2 linked regions of the Streptomyces venezuelae genome follow. The protein of the gene in region 2 interacts with the protein of the main gene of each other region in a pairwise test. Links are inferred from orthologs where the notes say so. Each region holds a gene or a part of one and is shown on either strand. Other genes may lie near its edges.

Region 1 (3,140 bases), 490 kb from region 2 along the record:
GCCAGGCGGCCGTCGAGCGAGTAGACGGGGGCGCCGGCGATGATCAGCGGGGACCAGGCGGCGAGGTAGATGATGTCGGCGGAGTCGTAGACCGGGACGGTCTTCCAGCTGACGGTCAGGAGGAGCGCGGCGGAGAGCAGGGCGCCGACGACGGCCGCCACCCGCTGCCAGAGGCCGAGGACGGTCAGGACGCCGACGACGACCTGGAGGAACGCGACGGTGAGTCCGGCGCCCACGGGGTGCTGGAGGGCGAAGTCGCGGAGCGGTTCGGCGAGGGGCCACGGGTGCAGCGAGTTGAGCCACTTCACCATGGAGCCCCGCTCGCCGCCGTCGAAGTAGACGGGGTCGCAGAGCTTGCCCATGCCCGCGTAGATGGAGATGAAGCCGAGGAAGACGCGGAGCGGGAGGAGGACGACACCGAGGTTCATCCGGCGGCCGGGGTAGTACGCGTGCCGGACCGGGTCGTGGGTCTGGCGGCGGCCGTCGCGGCCCTCGTGACCGGCCCTGGCGTCCCTGCCGTCCGCCGTGTCGTCCCCGTACGGCCCGGGGGTCTCGGGCCGGAGCTCGTACACGTCGTCGTAGGCGCCCTCGGCGCGGCGCATCGGCGGCAGGAGCGGGCCGGCTGCCTCGGCGGGCACCACCGGGGTGGGCATGGTGTCGTCGATGCGCGGGATGGCCTGCGTGACGCCCGTGTCGAGCCCGGCGTGTCCGGCGGTCGCCGGGTCGAGCGTGGAGACGGAGGACTCGCGGACGGCCTGGAGGAGTCCGGTCGCGCCCGGCGCGGACTTCCCCGTCCACACGACGGGACGGCGGCGCGGCGCGCCCCCTCCCGCGGCTCCGGCGGCGGCTGCGGCTCCCGCGAAGGCGGCGACGCGCGGGTTCCCGGCGAACGTCGGCGCCTTGGCCGGCGCGAGCCGCACACGGAAGCTGGCGTGGTTCACGATCACCTGGGCGGGATCGGAGTCCACTTTGACCATGCTCAGCGCGGGCTGATCGTCGAACCCCGGCCGGGGCGTTCTGGTGTCCACACTCATCTAACCGAGTGATCTGGGTTTAGGACACTGCCTTGACAGCTCGCAAATGTCCGAGACCCGTCAAGATCAACGCCGCGGCCGGGGCCGGGTCGTACGAAGGGGTGCGACGTCGGGCGTCGCGCCCGGTGTTACGCCATACGGCGGCGAGCCGCCTCGTACAGCACGACACCCGCGGCGACACCGGCGTTGAGCGACTCGGCGCCGCCCGGCATCGGGATGCGGACGAGGAAGTCGCAGGTCTCGCCGACGAGGCGGGACAGGCCCTTGCCCTCGGAGCCGACGACGATGACGACCGGGCCGGACAGCGCCTCCAGCTCGTGGACCTCGTGGTCGCCGTCGGCGGCGAGGCCGACGACCGTCAGGCCGGCCTTCTGGTACTGCTCCAGGCAGCGGGTCAGGTTGGTCGCGCGGGCGACCGGGGTGCGGGCGGCGGTACCGGCCGAGGTCTTCCACGCACCGGCCGTCATGCCGGCGGCACGGCGCTCGGGGACGACCACACCGTGGCCGCCGAAGGCCGCGACGGAGCGGACGACGGCGCCGAGGTTCCGCGGGTCGGTGATGCCGTCGAGGGCGACGATCAGCGGGTCCTCGTGGGCGTCGTAGGCCGCCGCGGCGAGGTCCTCGGGGTGCGCGTACTCGTACGGCGGGACCTGGAGGACGAGACCCTGGTGGTTCAGGTTGTTCGTCATGCGGTCGAGCTCGGGGCGCGGCGCCTCCATGATGTGGATGTTGCCGCGGCCGGTGGCGAGGTTCAGGGCCTCGCGCACGCGCTCGTCGTTGTCGATGAACTGCTGCACGTACAGGGTCGTGGCGGGCACGCCGTCACGCAGCGCCTCGAAGACCGGGTTGCGGCCGACGACCATCTCGGACGTCCCCTTGCCGCCGCGGCGCGCGACGGGCTTGCGCTTGGCCGCCTGCCGGGCCATCGCGTTGGAGACGCGGAACGCCTTGTGGCCCTTGCGGTCCTCGGCCTTGGGGGTCGGGCCCTTGCCTTCGAGGCCCTTGCGCCGCTGGCCACCGCTGCCGACCGTCGCACCCTTCTTGTTGGACGTGCGACGGTTCCTGCGCTGGCTGTTCCCGGCCATGACTACCTGTTTCCTCTATTGCCTGCGTACACAAGTCTTTAACTGAAGTGTGCCGCCCGGAGCCCCGAGCGGCACGTCTTCTAACGGTTGCCCAGCGTCCAGCGGGGGCCGTCGGGGCTGTCCTCGATCGCGAGACCGGAGTGGCTCAGCTGGTCGCGGATCGCGTCCGCGGTCGCCCAGTCCTTCCGCTCGCGGGCCGACTCGCGCTGCTGGAGCACGAGCCGTACGAGGGTGTCGACGACGCCGTGGAGCTCCTCGCCGCCACCGGACTCCTCGGCCCACTGCGGGTCGAGCGGGTCCAGGCCGAGGACGCCGAGCATGGCGCGGACCTCGGCGAGGCGGGCGATGGCCTCGTCCTTGTCGTCCGCGGCGAGGGCGCTGTTGCCCTGGCGGACGGTGGTGTGGATGATCGCGAGCGCGTGCGGCACGCCCAGGTCGTCGTCCATGGCCTCGGCGAAGGCCGGCGGCACCTCGGCGGCGGGGGCGACGGTCGTCCCGGCCTTCTCGGTGGCGCGCTGGACGAAGCCCTCGATACGGGCGAACGCCGACTCGGCCTCGCGCAGGGACTCCTCGCTGTACTCGATCATCGAGCGGTAGTGCGGGGTGCCCAGGTAGTAGCGGAGGACGATGGGACGCCAGTTCTTGACCATCTCCGACACCAGCACGCTGTTGCCGAGCGACTTCGACATCTTCTCGCCGGCCATGGTGACCCAGGCGTTGTGCACCCAGTACTTCGCGAAGTCGTCGCCGTAGGCCTTGGCCTGGGCGATCTCGTTCTCGTGGTGCGGGAAGATCAGGTCGAGGCCGCCGCCGTGGATGTCGAAGGCGGAGCCCAGGTACTTGTGGGCCATGGCCGAGCACTCCAGGTGCCAGCCGGGGCGGCCGCGGCCCCACGGCGTCTCCCAGTCGGGCTCGCCCGGCTTGGTCGCCTTCCACATCGCGAAGTCTCGCGGGTCGCGCTTGCCGGTGATGCCGTCCTCGGCGGGCTGCCGCAGGTCGTCGATGTCCTGGTTGGACAGCT
Region 2 (3,209 bases):
CGGTCGGCGGCCGGGTCGACCTCGGCGTCGAGGGCGCTGCCGGAGGGCGGGGTGAGGGTGCGGAGGTTCTCGTGGAGGGGCGGTGGCGGTGACGGTGGCGGCGTCGCCGCCGTGCTCGTGACGGCGAGCACGGCGACGGCCGTCAGGAGGGGTGTTCTCACTGGAAGGTCACCGGCACGTACACGTCGTACTTCCGGTCGGAGCTGTCGAAGTGGTCCGCGCGGGTGACGATCGCGCAGGTCACGCCCGACTGGCCGCAGGTGACGGTGTCGGAGATCTTCGCCTTGACGTGGATCTGGACGGAGAAGGAGCCGAGGCCGCCGGACTCCGTGAAGGGGGAGGAGTTGGACGGGGACATCCAGTACCAGTCGCTGTTCACCCAGTGGGAGGCGCCGGTCGTGCCGGCCTCGTCCTGGCCGCCGAGGCAGGGGGTGGGCTTGCTGTTCCAGGTGGTCGGGTCGGCGGTGTTCACCCCCGCCGGTATCGCGCAGAGGCTCACGTAGACGCCCTGGTCGGGGTTGTAGCCGGAGCCGGTGACGGTGACGTTGGCGCCCGTGGCGGGGGCGGTGTTCGGGGCGGTGAGGGAGAGGGCGTGGGTGCGGGTGCCGTCCGTGACGGTGCGGCTCGCGGTGGCGGCAGTGGCGGCGGAGGCGAGGCCGACGGTGAGGGCGGCGGCGGAGGCGAGGGTGAGGGCGGTACGGGCGAGGGCGCGCATGGCGGAGCTGCCTTTCCAGGCGATGGCTAGTTAGGTAAGGCGAACCTAAGTTGGATGATGAGGGAGCGTCAACCCTCGCCCCCGGGCGGCGGCTTGAGGACTGCGGCAGACTGCTGACCATGCGTACCGCTCATCGTGTGGAGACCGTCCGGGCCGCCGAGGCCGCACTCAAGGCCCGCCTCCCGGAAGGCGCCCTCATGCAGCGCGCCGCCGCCGGACTCGCCGCCGCCTGCGCGGGGTTGCTGCCGCGGGTGTACGGGGCGAGGGTCGTGCTGCTCGTCGGCAGCGGCGACAACGGAGGCGACGCGCTGTACGCCGGGGCCCGGCTCGCCCGGCGGGGGGCCGGGGTCGCGGCCGTACTGCTCGGGGGCCGGGCTCACGAGGGCGGTCTCGCGGCCTTCCGGGCGGCGGGCGGGCGGACCCCCGACGACCCCTTCGAGGCACTCGCCGCCGCCGACCTCGTCCTCGACGGCATCACCGGCATCGGCGGTCAGGGCGGGCTCCGGCCGGACGCCGTCCCGGTCGCCCGGGCCGCGCGCGGCTCGAACGCCGTCGTCGTCGCCGTCGACCTGCCGAGCGGCGTCGACGCCGACACGGGCGAGGTGACCGGGGAGGCGCTGCGGGCCGACGTGACGGTGACCTTCGGGACGTACAAGCCGGCGCTGCTCGTCGACCCGGCGCGGGAGTACGCGGGGGCGCTGCGGTTCGTCGGCATCGGTATCGACCCCTACCTCCCCGGGGTGCCGGAGCTGGAGGCCCTCCAGCACGAGGACGTCGCGCGGCTGCTGCCCGTGCCGGGGGCCGAGAGCGACAAGTACCGGCGCGGGGTCCTCGGCGTCGTCGCCGGCTCCGCCCGCTACCCGGGCGCGGCGGTCCTCGCGGTGTCCGGGGCGCTGCGGGGCGGGGCGGGGGCCGTGCGGTACGTCGGGCCCGCCGGGGACGCGGTGCTCGCGCGGCACCCGGAGACCCTCGTGCACTCCGGGCGGCCCGAGAAGGCCGGGCGGGTCCAGGCCTGGGTCGTCGGGCCCGGGCTCGGCGAGGGGCCCGGGCCCGTCGTCGCGGTCGCCGAGGTCCTCGCCTCCGACGTGCCGGTCCTCGTCGACGCCGACGGCCTGCGAGGCCTCGACCCGGCGGTCGTACGGGCCCGCCGTCCCGCCTCGACCCTGCTCACCCCGCACGCGGGGGAGGCGGCGGCGCTGCTGGGCGTCGCGCGGGAGGAGGTGGAGGCGGGGCGGCTCGCGGCGGTACGGGAGCTGGCGGGGCGCTTCGGGGCGACGGTGCTGCTCAAGGGGTCGACGACGCTGGTGTGCGGGCCGGAGGGCGGGCCCGTACGGGTCAACCCGACCGGTACGCCGTGGCTCGCGACGGCAGGGAGCGGGGACGTCCTCTCGGGTCTGGCGGGCTCCCTCCTCGCGGCGGGGCTCCCGGTGGTGGACGCGGCCTCGGCCGCCGCGTACCTGCACGGCCTTGCGGCGCGGCGGGCGGCGGCGGGGCGGGGCGCTGCGGTGGGGGCGGGCCCGGTGACGGCGGGCGAGGTGGCGGTGTCCCTGCGGGGGGCTTGGCGGGACGTGGTGGCGCCGGCGTCGTAGCCGGGGCGGTTCCTTTCCCTCACCCCGTCCCTTCCCGAAACCCTGCCGGGGAGCCGGGGAGCCGGGGAGCCGGGGAGCCGGGGGCTGGGGGCGATCAGGGGGCACCGGGGCGCGAGGTCTGGCCCACTCGGGCGAACCCGTTGCCCCGCCCGTGGGATCCGGCGCGCTGGGAGCGCGCGGCGCGGATTGGGTGGGTGGGGTGATCAGTTGCCGAAGAAGTCGTACCGGGCCGTTGCTGCTCGGTCTCGCCGCCGTCCTCGCCCTCGGGCCGACCGTGGCCCTCGCCGATTCGCCCGAGCCCGTCCCGCCCCCGTCGGCCCAGGCCGACGCTCCCGCCCTCGACGACCCGCTCGTGCCCGGGGTCGTCGGGGGCGGGCGGGCCGAGTATCCGATGGATACTCCCGATCAGGTGCTGCCTCCGCTGCAGTCCGAGGACGATGTCCCCGTGCCCGAGCCGGAGGAGGACGTCGACGAGCTGGTCGAGTATCTGCCGCGCAGCGTCGTCGGGGCCGCCTGTACCGCCACCACCGGGACCCATCAGCGGCTGGTCGAGCGGCTGCTGAAGCTGAAGGTGGACGGCGTGCAGTCGGCGGCCGACTGCACGGCCATCAAGGCGTTCCAGGTGCGGGAGAAGATCAAGCCCGCCAACGGGTACGCCGGGCCCGTCACCTGGGCCCGGGCCGAGCTGCTCGCCGCGCGGAAGAACCTCGACCCCGGGCGGCGCTGCCCCGTGAAGAAGGACGCCGTCGCCTGCGTCGATCTCGACCGCCAGCTGATGTGGGTGCGGAAGGACAAGAAGATCACCTTCCCGGTGGTCAACATCAGGAGCGGCCGCCCCGGGTACGCGACCCGGACCGGATGGCACTCCGTCTACTGGCGCCACAAGGACCACTGGTCCTCCATCT

The links.
Region 1: the proteins of DEJ46_RS15475 (region 2) and rlmB interact in binary tests that used the Escherichia coli proteins (3 or more experiments, as listed by UniProt). The link is inferred for Streptomyces venezuelae from one-to-one orthologs.

Annotation. Positions count from the first base shown.
Region 1 is NZ_CP029194.1:3,981,501-3,984,640, forward strand. What follows is about bases 142-2,973. They hold rlmB (23S rRNA (guanosine(2251)-2'-O)-methyltransferase RlmB), read right to left. Parts: upstream 2,120-2,973; coding sequence 1,163-2,119; downstream 142-1,162. Other genes in these bases: DEJ46_RS18060 (DoxX family membrane protein), read right to left, coding at 142-1,034; cysS (cysteine--tRNA ligase), read right to left, coding at 2,200-2,973. In the rest of the region: more of DEJ46_RS18060, read right to left, coding at 1-141; more of cysS, read right to left, coding at 2,974-3,140. UniProt on the Escherichia coli protein: Specifically methylates the ribose of guanosine 2251 in 23S rRNA.
Region 2 is NZ_CP029194.1:3,491,258-3,494,466, reverse strand. The notes cover bases 169-3,069. They hold DEJ46_RS15475 (NAD(P)H-hydrate dehydratase), read left to right. Parts: upstream 169-834; coding sequence 835-2,304; downstream 2,305-3,069. Other genes in these bases: DEJ46_RS15470 (L,D-transpeptidase), read left to right, coding at 2,540-3,069; DEJ46_RS15480 (hypothetical protein), read right to left, coding at 169-715. In the rest of the region: DEJ46_RS39140 (hypothetical protein), read right to left, coding at 1-161; more of DEJ46_RS15480, read right to left, coding at 158-168; more of DEJ46_RS15470, read left to right, coding at 3,070-3,209. UniProt on the Escherichia coli protein: Bifunctional enzyme that catalyzes the epimerization of the S- and R-forms of NAD(P)HX and the dehydration of the S-form of NAD(P)HX at the expense of ADP, which is converted to AMP.